4 regions of the Fodinicurvata sediminis DSM 21159 genome follow, and region 1 is predicted to be linked to each of the others. Evidence: riboswitches for the same ligand, from Rfam matches in the RefSeq annotation. Region 1 holds a riboswitch; each other region holds the start of a gene.

Evidence for each region. A riboswitch is a leader RNA that binds a small molecule or an ion and turns the genes downstream of it on or off. The one in region 1 is predicted to bind thiamine pyrophosphate.
Region 2: it holds a riboswitch for thiamine pyrophosphate, as region 1 does, so the genes downstream of both, thiO (glycine oxidase ThiO) here and G502_RS0111160 (ABC transporter substrate-binding protein) in region 1, are expected to answer to the same signal.
Region 3: it holds a riboswitch for thiamine pyrophosphate, as region 1 does, so the genes downstream of both, thiC (phosphomethylpyrimidine synthase ThiC) here and G502_RS0111160 (ABC transporter substrate-binding protein) in region 1, are expected to answer to the same signal.
Region 4: it holds a riboswitch for thiamine pyrophosphate, as region 1 does, so the genes downstream of both, G502_RS18170 (ABC transporter ATP-binding protein) here and G502_RS0111160 (ABC transporter substrate-binding protein) in region 1, are expected to answer to the same signal.

Annotation. Positions count from the first base shown of each region.
Region 1 is NZ_ATVH01000015.1:146,040-149,227, forward strand. Features, by position in the region: gene G502_RS0111155 (TenA family protein) at 1-666, opposite strand, end outside; gene G502_RS0111160 (ABC transporter substrate-binding protein) at 663-1,631, opposite strand; TPP riboswitch at 1,718-1,836, opposite strand; gene G502_RS0111165 (F0F1 ATP synthase subunit delta) at 2,174-2,734, shown strand; gene atpA (F0F1 ATP synthase subunit alpha) at 2,734-3,188, shown strand, end outside.
Region 2 is NZ_ATVH01000016.1:132,646-135,833, reverse strand. Features, by position in the region: gene G502_RS0113310 (DUF2849 domain-containing protein) at 1-101, opposite strand, end outside; gene cysG (siroheme synthase CysG) at 119-1,525, opposite strand; TPP riboswitch at 1,708-1,804, shown strand; gene thiO (glycine oxidase ThiO) at 1,793-2,980, shown strand; gene thiS (sulfur carrier protein ThiS) at 2,993-3,188, shown strand, end outside.
Region 3 is NZ_ATVH01000013.1:2,274-5,461, forward strand. Features, by position in the region: gene G502_RS0105000 (putative quinol monooxygenase) at 1-292, shown strand, start outside; gene G502_RS22920 (HVO_A0114 family putative DNA-binding protein) at 184-573, opposite strand; TPP riboswitch at 1,269-1,388, shown strand; gene thiC (phosphomethylpyrimidine synthase ThiC) at 1,470-3,188, shown strand, end outside.
Region 4 is NZ_ATVH01000011.1:83,968-87,155, forward strand. Features, by position in the region: gene G502_RS0101615 (ABC transporter permease) at 1-741, opposite strand, end outside; gene G502_RS18170 (ABC transporter ATP-binding protein) at 746-1,495, opposite strand; TPP riboswitch at 1,490-1,593, opposite strand; gene G502_RS0101625 (acetoin utilization protein AcuC) at 1,669-2,805, shown strand; gene G502_RS22765 (DUF192 domain-containing protein) at 2,815-3,188, shown strand, end outside.

The DNA.
Region 1 (3,188 bases):
CTCCTCGAGTTCCATCATGTGGCAGAAGGTCCGGCACATCTGCTGCTGCACCTCGGGCGGTGCCGTTGTACCGACGCGCGAGGTCTCGTCGCGCAGCCAGGTGACGAAACGCTCGAATTCTGGCACGGCATGCAGGTCGATCCACTCCGCCATCCAGAATTCCTGAGGCCGGCGATCGCCACAGGCCAGGCCCCATGTCAGGTAGCTCCATTCAGCCGCCAGCAGCGTTGCCAGCACGAGCGGGTAGGAGCCGCTGCGCCCCGAGTCCTGCAGGACCGAGAGCAGTTTGGCCGTGACGGGCGCAAGTTGGGGGCTGCGCCACTCAGATTCGGGAACCTCCAGGGCCTGGAAGGAGCGCAGGAAATAATCGTTCTCCTCGCTGGTCACGGCCGCCAGGAAGCCGGCGAAGGGCCGCTTCTGCGGCATGGACGGGGCATAGGCCACGGCGTAGCCGAGCAGGCTGACGAAGCTGTCGACGAAGGCATAGTCCTGGACCAGGTAGCGGGCACAGATCTGCGGATCCAGGGTGCCCTCCGCCAGTTCCTCGGTGAAGCGGTGCGCCGTTGCCTTTGTCCAGTAGGGTTCGGCCGATTCGCGCAGCCAGTCATGGAAGGCAGCGTTCGGATTCGCATTCAGGAAAGTTTCGAAATCCTTTGTAGAGGTCATGGCTGCTCTCCTTGCTCGCGGGACAGGTCTGTGACGTAGTCGCTGAGCGGTGGGGGGTCGGTAATGACGCCGGCTTGCTCAAGGAAGGCGGCAAAGCGGCGATAGCGCGCCCAGTCCACGGCCGCCGGGCGCAGGGCAAAGCGGGGCAGGGTGTCGGCCCAGGCGCGCCGATTGAGTTCGTCATCCAGATCATCCTTGTAGCCGATGAAGAGCTCCCAGCTTTCCTGCGGATGATTGATCAGATACTGGACACCACGCTCCAAAGCCTCGACGAAGGACGACAGGCGCGGATCCTCCAGATTGTCGCGGTTCGCCAGGACGATCAGTTCGTCATAGGCAGGCACGCCTTCCTCCTCGACATAGAAGGCACGGCCTTGCGCGCCTTCGATATCCAGCTGGTTCAGTTCGAAGTTCCTGTAGGCGCCGATGACGGCGTCGACCTGCCCACTCAGCAGGGCGGGACTGAGCGAGAAGTTCACATTGACCAGTTCGACATCCTCGAGGGACAGGCCGTGCCGCGCGAGTATGGCCCCCAGGACCGCTTCCTCGACACCGCCCACGGAGTAGCCGACCTTGCCCCCTTTCAGGTCGGAGATCCGTTCTATCGGACCATCCTCCAATGCCAGAAGGGTGTTCAGCGGCGTGGCCACCAGTGTGGCGATGCGTGCTAGGGGCAGGCCCTGTGCTGCCTGGATGTGCAGGGTGGGCTGGTAGGATACGGCCAGGTCGACCCGTCCCGCAGCCACCAGCTTGGGCGGATCGTTGGGATCGGCCGGTTCGGTGAAGCGAACCTCGATCCCGGCATCCTGAAAGAAGCCTTTCTCCTGAGCCACGATCAGGGGCGCGTGGTCGGGATTGACGAACCAGTCCAGCAGGACTTCGAGCGGTTCATCGCTTTGGGCGTGGGCGGCAGCGGTCGATAAAAGCAGGAAAAGGCCTGCAAGTAGGCCTGGAAGTCGGCGCAAGGTAATCCTCCCTCAAATTGCGCCGGCGTGATCTGGACGGGTGAGGGAGAGGCGAATCCGTCCGCCTTTGCTATGGCGAACACGCGCGGACTGTCCCTTCCGTTCCCTAACGCCGGCATGATCCGGATCAGGTTCTAAGGGTTTCCGCCTTGTGATTGCGGACTCTCAGCCCTCATGTCGCATGAGGACACCCCCAGGAAGTTATCCACAGTCTGTTCTGACCTTCGCTTTCCGTCAAGCAAAGCCCCGCGGAAGAGATTGTGAGTCGCCCGGCAGCCCGTATAAATTGAAGGTGGGATGAGGCCGTGTCGCGGTTACGATAAATGCCACCGTCGCGGCTTGCACTGCCCGTGCCCCTGTGATACCAACCGCTCGCACGAACGGGGGCAAACCCGTTTCAAGCGTTTCATTTTTTGGTCTCAAGGCAGAGGCGCCGCCTCATTGAAGCGGTGCTCTGCGAACGGGGTTTTAGCGAAAGCGAGCGGTTCAACATGCCCAGAGGCATGTTGCGGACTGTTTTCTTTCCGGGGAGCGACTGGGGTTTGGCAGGAAATACGACCTCCAAAGACGGTCTGGCAGGGCGCTACGCCCTTGCTTTGTTCGATCTGGCGGACGAGGCGAAGTCCCTCGACGCCGTGGCCGAGAATCTGCGTGAGCTCAAGAAGCTGATTGAGGAAAGCAGTGATCTGCAGAACCTCATTCGCAGCCCTCTCTATGGGCGCGATCAGCAGGCCAAGGCAATGCAGGCAGTCCTCGAGAAGGCCGGGGTCGATGACCTGACGCGCCGTTTCGTTCTGGTTATTGCGCAGAATCGCCGCCTGTTTGCACTTCCCGAGATTATCGAGGCCTATCTTGCCGAGCTGGCGCACCGCCGCGGCGAGATCAGTGCCGATGTCACCGCTGCCACGTCCCTGACGAAAACGCAGGAAAAAGCGTTGCTCGACACCATCGCCAAGTCGGTGGGGGGCAAGGTGCAGCTCAATGTCAAAGTCGATCCGGACCTGCTTGGTGGTCTGATCGTCAAGGTTGGCAGCCGTATGGTCGATACGTCGATCAAGAATAAGCTGCAGAGACTTCAGTTCGCGATGAAAGGGGTTGGGTGATGGACATCCGCGCCGCGGAAATATCGGCGATCCTCAAGGAGCAGATCGAGAATTTCGGTGCCGATGCCGATGTGGCCGAAGTTGGCCAGGTTCTCTCGGTCGGGGACGGTGTGGCCCGTGTTTACGGGTTGGACAATGTTCAGGCCGGTGAATTGGTCGAATTCCCGGGCGGCGTTCAGGGCATGGCCCTGAACCTGGAGAACGACAACGTCGGTGTCGTTCTGTTCGGTGAAGACCGGGGCATCAAGGAAGGCGATACCGTCAAGCGCACGGGACGCATTGTGGACGTGCCGGTCGGCAAGGAGTTGCTGGGCCGCGTCGTGGACGCCCTGGGCAACCCGATCGACGGCAAGGGTCCGATCAAGACCGAGCAGCGTTCCCAGGTCGAGGTCAAGGCGCCTGGTATCATCCCGCGCAAGTCGGTGCACGAGCCGGTCCAGACCGGCCTCAAGTC
Region 2 (3,188 bases), on a different contig from region 1:
ATGCGGCTGTCCTCCAGGCTTTGCGACCAGTTTCCGGATTGGGAGAGATAGACGACGCGCCCGTCGCGCAGGCGATTTGCTGTAACAGCCTTGAGAGTCATTGCTTCTTTCCTCGTATTCAAACGGCAAGCGCCAGGGTCGCTTCAGCCGGCGCCAGCTTCCGGGCGCTTGCAGTGACAGAGCCAATCATAAGAACGGCCGGCCCCTGAACGCTCTCGCGCTGAAGCAGATCACCAAGATCGGCCAGGTGACTGCCGAGCACGCGCTGATCCGGCAGGCTGCCCTTCTCGACTACGGCAATCGGTGTCTTGGCGGACAGCCCCTTGTCCATCAGCCGCCTGGCAATCTCTTCGCCGTTGGAAAGCCCCATGTAGATGACAAGAGTCTGACGGGCGGCGGCCAGAGCCTGCCAATCCAGGTCTGGCAGGCCATCAGCGCTGTACCCGGTCGCAAAGGTCACGGCAGACGCGATGTCCCGGTGAGTCAGGGGGATACCCGCGGCCGCGGCACAGCCGGTGGCAGCCGTGATGCCGGGCACGACCTGGACCATTATTCCATGCGCCTGAAGATAGGCCTGCTCCTCGCCCCCGCGTCCGAAAATGAAGGGGTCACCGCCTTTAAGGCGCACCACCTGCTTGCCCGCGCGCGCCTGCTGCACGAGAAGCCTGTTGATCTCTTCCTGGGACATGCTGTGCGCTCCCTTGGCCTTGCCCACAGGAATGCGTTCGGCATCACGCCGGACACAGTCCAGGATGCCATCGCTGACCAGCCTGTCGTGGATCACCACGTCTGCCTCCTGCATCAGGCGCATCGCCCGGAAAGTCAGAAGGTCGGGATCTCCGGGACCACTTCCAACCAGGGCGACAGAACCTTGCGGATTTCCCCAGCTTTCCGGAGCGGAATTGACCAGGGTCAACATTCCCTCTGCAGCGCTCCGGTCATTGCCTTGCAGGACGGCCTCCGCCACGGACCCGCGAAAAAAGCGTGTCCAGAAGCGCCGGCGGCCATCCTCGCCTGGAATCATGGCCTTCACGGCAGGCCGGAAACGGTCGGCAAAGCGCGCCAGGTCTCCCAGTCGTGCCGGCAGAAGCGTCTCGATACGCTCACGCAACTGGCGCACCAGGACCGGTGCACTGCCGCCGCTGGCAATGGCAATCGTGACAGGATCCCGGTCAACCATGCCCGGAACGATGAACGACGATTGCGCCGGACGATCGACCAGGTTGACCGGTAATCGGCGCGCCCGGGCCAGTCGCGAGACCCTGCCATCGACACGATCGTCCCCTGAGGCCGCAATCACCAGACTCACGCCATCCAGGTCCTTTGCACGGAAACGGCGTGCATGCCATTGGACGTTTCCTGTACCGGCCATTTCGGCAAGCTCTTCACCCAGTTCCGGGGCGACAACGTGAATTCGCGCCTCAGTTCGCTGTAGAAGCCGCACCTTGCGCGCCGCCGCTGCGGTTCCGCCAACCACCAGGCAGGAGGCGTTGCGGAGATCGTGAAAGAGGGGAAAGTATCGCATGGCGATTTAACACTTTATCTATGTGATAAAATAAATTCTCCATTTATATTTATCAGTTTGATTTGCTGAGTCAACATATTCCACATTAGGAAATAATATATTATATATTAAACATTTTATAAATGTGTTATTTCTGACCTCGAAACCTTGCAAGTCAGAGACTGCGCCTTCATCTTAGAGTCATGGAAATACTGGGGTGCCGCAGCTTGTGCGGCTGAGATCACACCCATGGAACCTGCACTGGGTCATGCCAGCGAAGGGAGTTACGTGGCACAGGAAAACTTCAGGAACACGACGGATCAGCAGACGGTCATCATAGGCGGCGGCGTCTGTGGCCTTGCCATCGGCTGGGAACTGGCCGAAGCCGGACTGGCTGTGACGATTGTGGAACGCGGACACTGCGGCAGGGAAGCCACGCATGCAGCGGCAGGCATGCTGGCCGCAGCGGCGGAATGTGAGCCCGGCGAAGAGCAACTGCTGCAACTGACACGCTGGGCGCAGCAACTCTGGCCCAGCTACCTGGATCGTCTCGAGGCCAGCAGCGGGCTGCGACCCGACTATCGGGATGAAGGCACCCTCGTCGTGGCGCTCAACCGGGATGAAGTGGAGCGCCTGCGCTTTCGCCATGAATTCCAGACATCCCTTGGCCTGCCATTGACCTGGCTTGAAGGTCACGAACTGCGCGAACGCGAGCCCCACCTGAGACAAAGTGCGGCCGCCGCCATCTATAGCGCCGAGGATCACCAGGTGGACAACCGCCAACTGGCTGAAAGCCTGAAGCAGGCCTATCTGAATGCCGGTGGCCGCCTGCGAGAAGACTGTGAAGTCACGTCCCTGGATTGTTCAGAGCCCACGCGCAAACGCATCTCGCTTGGCAGTGGAGAGGTTCTGGAGGCAAAGACCCTCGTTCTGGCCGCAGGCGCCTGGACCCGAGGTTTGCCCGGCTTGCCGGATGCCGCCAAACCACCGGTCCGTCCGCTGAAAGGACAATCCCTCGCCTTGCAGATGGTGCCACAAGAATCTTTGCTCGCGCATGTTCTCTGGACTGAGCAGATCTATTGCGTCCCGCGCCGTGATGGACGCCTGATCATCGGCGCCACTGTCGAGGAACGTGGTTTCGACGACAGCATAACAGCCGGCGGCATCTATGCGCTGATCGAAGGGGCCCGACGCGCCCTGCCCGGCATCGAGGACCTGCCTCTGATCGAAAGCTGGAGCGGCTTCCGGCCCGGCTGCCGTGACGACGCGCCCGTACTGGGAGAAACCCCGGTTCCCGGCCTGCATCTGGCAACCGGCCATCACAGGAATGGCATCCTGCTCGCACCGGTAACGGGACACTGCATTGCCCAGGAAATCCTGACAGGGGCCCTGCCTGAAGCCGCCCGCCCCTTCACGCTGGCGCGCTTCAAGCCCTTGTCAGCCCGCAGGAAGAAATCCCATCTGCAATATCAATAGGATGGTTCAAGCATGTCATTGACGATCAATCTGAACGGTGAAGAAACACGCGTGGAACCGGGCAGCCTGAAGGACCTGCTGCATCAGCGCGGGATCGACCCGACGGCACGACGAATTGCCATAGCGCGCAACGGCGCCCTGGTGAAGCGCGACAGCTGGCCGGTCGAGTCCCTGGCCGAGGGCGACCGGATCGAGATCGTACGTCCAC
Region 3 (3,188 bases), on a different contig from region 1:
CACGCTCGAAGCAGCACCCGGCAGAGGGCCGGAATTGGCAGCCTTGCTGACCGCTGCTGGTCCCATCGTCGAAGAAACCGAACCCGGCACATTGTTCTGGGCGGCGCTGCAGATTGACGAAACATCCTTCGCAATCTTCGACATCTTCACCAACAATGCTGGCCGTGAAGCACACTTTGCCGGTCAAGTCGCCGGGCTGCTGAACGAACGGGCAGCGGAGTTGGTCGCTGGCGGGTGGAACGACGGTGTGGTCGCTAACGTCCACAACTTCGACATCCTCGCCATCAAGTAACGCGATGTGACAGGAACAAGAGGCGCCTTGAGTGTCCGGGACAGGTTGGACTTCGCGCGCCCCGTGATCTGTGCCAGTTCCTCCAGCGATTCCGGCTCCTGTTCACGTACGATGCGAAGCAACTCGCAATTGGCTGGTGAGAGGAGTTTCGCGAATGACATGGTAGAAGCAAACCACACAGTTGGCTCGCCAAGCGCGGGCGCTTCCTCGCCTTTGGCGACCCGCATGGTTCTCGCTTTCATTTCCTCCGGGTCGGCAATGCCGACCTTCAATGTTGACATTGCATCGCCCGATCATCCGGTTAAGGCTTTTCATTATCATAGTACGATAACTTCCTTAAGCCATCCGGTAGATCAACCGGACCGAACATCTCGTCCAACACATCGCCGAACCAACGCTCGAAAACTTGAATCTCGGCCTCGGCAATCGGTACGTTCTCCGGCCAGTCATCGATGACGGGAAGCCTTTCGACGTCGAAGACATGAGACGGGCTTCCTCGCTGAGGACTTATACGAAGCGCAGCATCGTCAGCGTAGTCGTACAGATCGTCAGGAATTGGTTTGTGGATCGGTCGTCTCGGTCGCCTTCGCCGGATGCGGTGGTGCCCTGCGCACATGGAAACCTCCCTGATTATGGTGGCTCCGGGGCGTCACGGCCCCGCCATCAATCGAATCATGGAGGGAAGTCGGTGGCCCTGTAGCGTGCCGAATTTGCACCTATGCGCTGGCGGCACCCTCGAGCGCAGCTCCTTGACAAGTTTGGGATGAAACCAGAACGGCGGCTTCTGGATTGAGGAGGTTTAAGGCGGTTTTTTCCACACGACTTTTGCACCAGAGATTTCCCTGAGAATTGAACGCTGGCAGTTTTGTCACGAAACTTAGGAGCATTGCGAAGCTGAGAAATTGAACCGATCCTGCCACGAAGGCATCGCCACGATTAGCTCCATTGACAATGAAGACACTGCCGGGCACCCTTCGTTTTCCACCAGGGGGGTCCCGACAAGGGGCTGAGATTCTGCTGGGCCGCAAGGCAGCGCAGTGACCCTACGAACCTGATCCAGTTCATACTGGCGTAGGGACGGTGTGGATGCCTCGCGGGTCGCTTGCGGCTAGGACGGGCGCATTCTCCTTCCCGTCAGTGCCTGGGTCTCCATTGCTGCGACGCGAGGAGCCTCGACATGACAACCAAGCAAACCCTGACGGTCACCACCGGACCGCTGCCCGCCTCGACGAAGGTGTTCAAGCCCGGCGTACTACACACCGATATCCGCGTGCCCATGCGCGAGATCGCCCTACATCCAAGCGCAGATGAGCCGCCGGTGACTGTTTATGATTCCTCGGGGCCTTATACCGATCCGGCGGCCCAGATCGCCATCGAACGCGGGTTACCGCGCCTCCGCGAAGGCTGGATCACGGCGCGCGGCGACGTAGAAACCTACGAAGGACGGCATGTGAAGCCCGAGGATAACGGCTTCGTCTCGGGCGACCGGCTGACGCCCGAATTCCCTGTCCGGCACCAGCCCTTGCGGGCGCGGAACGGCAAGGCGGTCACCCAGCTTGCATATGCCCGAGCGGGCATCGTCACTCCCGAGATGGAATTCATCGCCATACGCGAAAATCTTGGCCGCGAGGCCGTGCAGGAGGAGCTGGCTCGAGACGGGCAGAATTTTGGCGCGGCGATTCCCGATTTCGTCACCCCCGAATTCGTGCGTGACGAGGTGGCGCGCGGGCGGGCAGTAATCCCGGCCAATATCAACCACCCCGAAGCCGAGCCAATGGTCATCGGGCGCAACTTTCTGGTCAAGATCAATGCCAATATCGGCAATTCGGCAGTTACCTCCTCGATGGCAGAGGAGGTCGACAAGATGGTCTGGGCGACCCGCTGGGGCGCCGACACAGTGATGGATCTGTCCACAGGTCGCAACATCCACAATATCCGCGAATGGATCATCCGCAATTCGCCCGTGCCCATCGGCACGGTGCCGATCTATCAGGCGCTGGAAAAGGTCGGTGGCATCGCCGAGAACCTGACATGGGAGGTCTTTCGCGACACGTTGATTGAGCAGGCTGAGCAGGGTGTGGATTATTTCACCATCCATGCGGGGGTCCGGCTGCACATGATCCCGCTGACAGTGGATCGCGTTACTGGCATCGTGTCGCGCGGTGGCTCAATCATGGCAAAATGGTGCCTGCATCATCACCGTGAAAGCTTCCTCTATGAACGTTTCGAAGAGATCTGCGACATCATGCACGCCTATGACGTCAGCTTCAGCCTTGGCGACGGGCTACGCCCCGGCTCCATCGCCGATGCCAACGACGCGGCGCAATTCGCCGAACTGGAAACCTTGGGTGAGCTGACCCGTATCGCCTGGTCCAAGGACTGCCAGGTTATCATCGAAGGCCCTGGCCATGTACCGATGCACAAGATCAAGGAAAACATGGACAAGCAGCTTGCCGTCTGTGGCGAAGCGCCGTTCTACACCCTCGGGCCGCTAACGACCGACATAGCGCCAGGCTATGATCACATCACCTCGGGCATCGGCGCGGCGATGATCGGCTGGTTCGGCACGGCGATGCTCTGCTATGTCACGCCAAAGGAACATCTCGGCCTGCCGGACCGCGATGACGTGAAGACCGGCGTCATCACCTACAAGATCGCCGCCCATGCCGCTGACCTGGCCAAGGGGCACCCGGCGGCCAAGCTTCGCGATGACGCGCTGTCCCGCGCCCGCTTTGAGTTCCGATGGGAGGACCAGTTCAATCTGTCGATGGACCCCGAGACGGCGCGAGCCTTCCATGACGAGACACTGCCGAAAGAGGCGCATAAAGTCGCGCATTTTTGCTCTATGTGCGGGCCGAAGTACTGCTCGATGCGGATCTCCCACGACATCCGTGCC
Region 4 (3,188 bases), on a different contig from region 1:
CAACAGCAAGTGACAGAACCTGTCGGTCAGAAAGTAGAGCAATAGTGCCAGAACGGCCAAGACGACGAGTGCGGCAAACATGACATCGATCTGCATGCGCGCATTGGCATTCAGCATCAGATGTCCCAATCCGGCGCTGGAGCCGACCCATTCCCCTATAATGGCGCCTATCGGCGCAACAGCGGCTGCAACGCGCAGTCCGGATGCCAGGGCCGGCAAGGCGGCCAGTATTCGGACATGTCGGAATGTAGCCCATTTCGATGCGCCACAGGTTCGAGCAAGGTCCAGCCAACCGGTTTCCGTGCGTCGCAGTCCATCATGGAAGGATGTTGTCACGGGGAAGAAGATAATCAGGCTGGCCATGGCAATCTTGCTGGCCATTCCATAACCAAGCCATAGAACCAGAACAGGCGCCAGAGCGAACACGGGTATGGCCTGGCTCACGACCAGAACAGGAAGCAGCCAGAATCGCAGAGTTCTAAAGGTTGCGATCATCAGTGCGGAAATGATCCCGAACAGGCTTCCTATGAAAAACCCCAGCAGTATCTCGGCAAGGGTTATGCCCGCATGGAAGGCCAGGCTGTCCCAACGCTTGAACAGTACAGCTCCAACCTGACTGGGTGCGGGTAGAATATAGGCCGGAGCACCTGTAACCCAGACCAGGGCCTGCCATAACACGAGGATGCCAATGAAAATCCCCAATGGCCGCAACCTTGCACCAATCTGTTTCACACCAGACATGAAATCAGTTGCTCTCTGCGGCCAAATGCTGGCGTGCTCCGCGCAGGCTATTGATCAACTGCGTCTGTAGGCTTGTTATCTCCGGACTGTCGATATCCCGAGGGGGCCGCTGGGTGAGTTCTATCTGCTCGGCTATGTGAACAGGCTGGCCGGCAAGCACGATCAGGCGATGACCCAGTCGCAAGGCTTCCAGTGGATCGTGTGTCACCAGAAGGACCGTCCTGTCGCGAAGCAGTTCGGCGGTCAGCTCCTGAAGCTCAAGCCGCGTTATGGAGTCGACGGCGGAAAACGGCTCGTCCATCAGGATTATCTGTCGATCCTGATATAGGGTGCGTGCAAGTGCAGCCCTTTGGCGCATGCCACCGGACAGAGTTGCGGGAAGTTTTGCTTCGTGCCCATTCAGGCCAACAAGCTGCAAGAGGTGCCTGGCACGCTCCATGTCGACAGGACGCCCTGCCAGGCGGTCGGGCAGTACGACATTGTCTACAAGCTTCAGCCAGGGCAGCAACAGGTCCTGCTGGGCCATATAGGCAAGTTGTCCAACAAGGAAGGTCTGATCCTCACTGGATACGCATCCACTTGCACCACGTTCCAGCCCTGCTATGACGCGCAGCAAGCTGCTTTTCCCGACACCGGAGGGCCCGAGCAAACAGCTTGTCAATCCGGCTGGAAGTTCAAGATTGAATTCCTGGAACAGCGGCTGCCCCTTGTAGGACAAGCTGATTCCCTTGAGTGATATGGCAGATGCGGACATGAAGAGACACGCTTCCTACGCCGGCATGAACCGGATCAGGTTCTGGGGTCGCACTTTAGTGGTGCCTCTCAGCCTTGGCGGCTCCCCCGGTGATATGATTGGCACTATGCCCGCAGTCCAGGGACATGCCAAGTGGTTCGTTATATCGTGAAGGGGCAAGGTTTAATGGAACGATGATGAAGGATAAGACCGCGCCCCGGTTCATCGGCAGCGAGATTTACCGAAACTCCAGCTATGGCCGCCTGCATCCGCTGGCCATACCGCGCGTATCCACTTGCATGGATCTCTGCAGGGCCTTGGGCTGGTTGCCGGATGAAGTTTATGTCGACAGCCCGCGGGCCACGCCTGCACAGCTCGCCCGCTTCCATCAACCGGACTATATTGCAGCGGTCAAGCAGGCCGAGCAGACCCAACATTGTAGTGATGAGGTCAAGCAACGCTATGCGCTGGGCATGAATGGAAACCCGGTATTTCCTGAGATCTTCAGCCGACCGGCAACGGCTTGCGGTGCATCGATTGCCGCAGCTGATTGGGTCCTGAATGATATTCCAGTCCATAGCCCGGCCGGCGGGACGCACCATGGCCGTCGCGGCCATGCCAGCGGCTTCTGTTACTTCAATGACCCTGTGCTAGGAATACTGAGCCTTCTTGATAGAGGGGCAGCATCGGTTTTCTACCTGGATATAGATGCGCATCACGGTGATGGGGTGCAGGATGCCTTCCATGATGATGAACGGGTTTTCACCCTTTCCATCCACGAGGCCAACAGGTGGCCCATGAACAGAAACGATGCCGCCACTGGACCGGGAAGTCTAGTGGACAGGGCCTCGGGGCATGCGCGGAACATCCCCGTGCCCGAGGGCTTCAACGACAGCGAATTCGCCTTTCTGATGGAAGCTGCCGTGCTGCCCTTGATCGAGCGTGTGGCGCCCGAAGTCATTGTGCTTCAGTGCGGCGCCGATGCCCTGCATGAAGATCCTCTCAGTCGCCTCAGTCTCTCCAATCTTTCCCTCTGGAATACTGTTGCGAATATGAAGTTGGTAACACGTAAGCTGCTGGTGCTGGGCGGTGGTGGGTATAATCCCTGGTGCGTGGCGCGTGCCTGGAGCGGTGTATGGGCTACTTTGAACGGGCTTGATGTTCCAGATTACCTGCCAGCGCAGGCACGCGCTATTCTGTCGAGTCTGACATGGCGCCATAGCTGGGGCAGGAATCCCCCTGAACACTGGATTGATAGACTTGCCGATAGACCACGCTATGGTGCGGTTCGTGCCGAAATCAGGTCTGCAGCGCAGACTGTACTGTCGTAGGACTATTGAATGAAAATAGTATATTATACATTATTCCTTATAGTTTTTATCTGCTTCTCGGGAGGCTACCCGGCCATATCGCAGGAGCAGGAAACACAGGAACTGCTCATAGAGACAGCGGAAGGGGAAAAGCACACATTTCAAGTCGAGCTGGCCAGAACGGCCTCCGAACGTGCGCAGGGATTGATGTACAGACGTTCCATGGATGAAGACGCCGGTATGTTGTTCATCTATCCGCGTGCTCAGCACATATCCATGTGGATGAAAAACACCTTCATTCCCCTGGACATGCTTTTCATCAATGAAGACGGGAACATCATCCGCATTGCCGAACGCACCGTTCCGCACTCAACCCAGTCGATTCCTTCTGGAGGGCGGGCCAG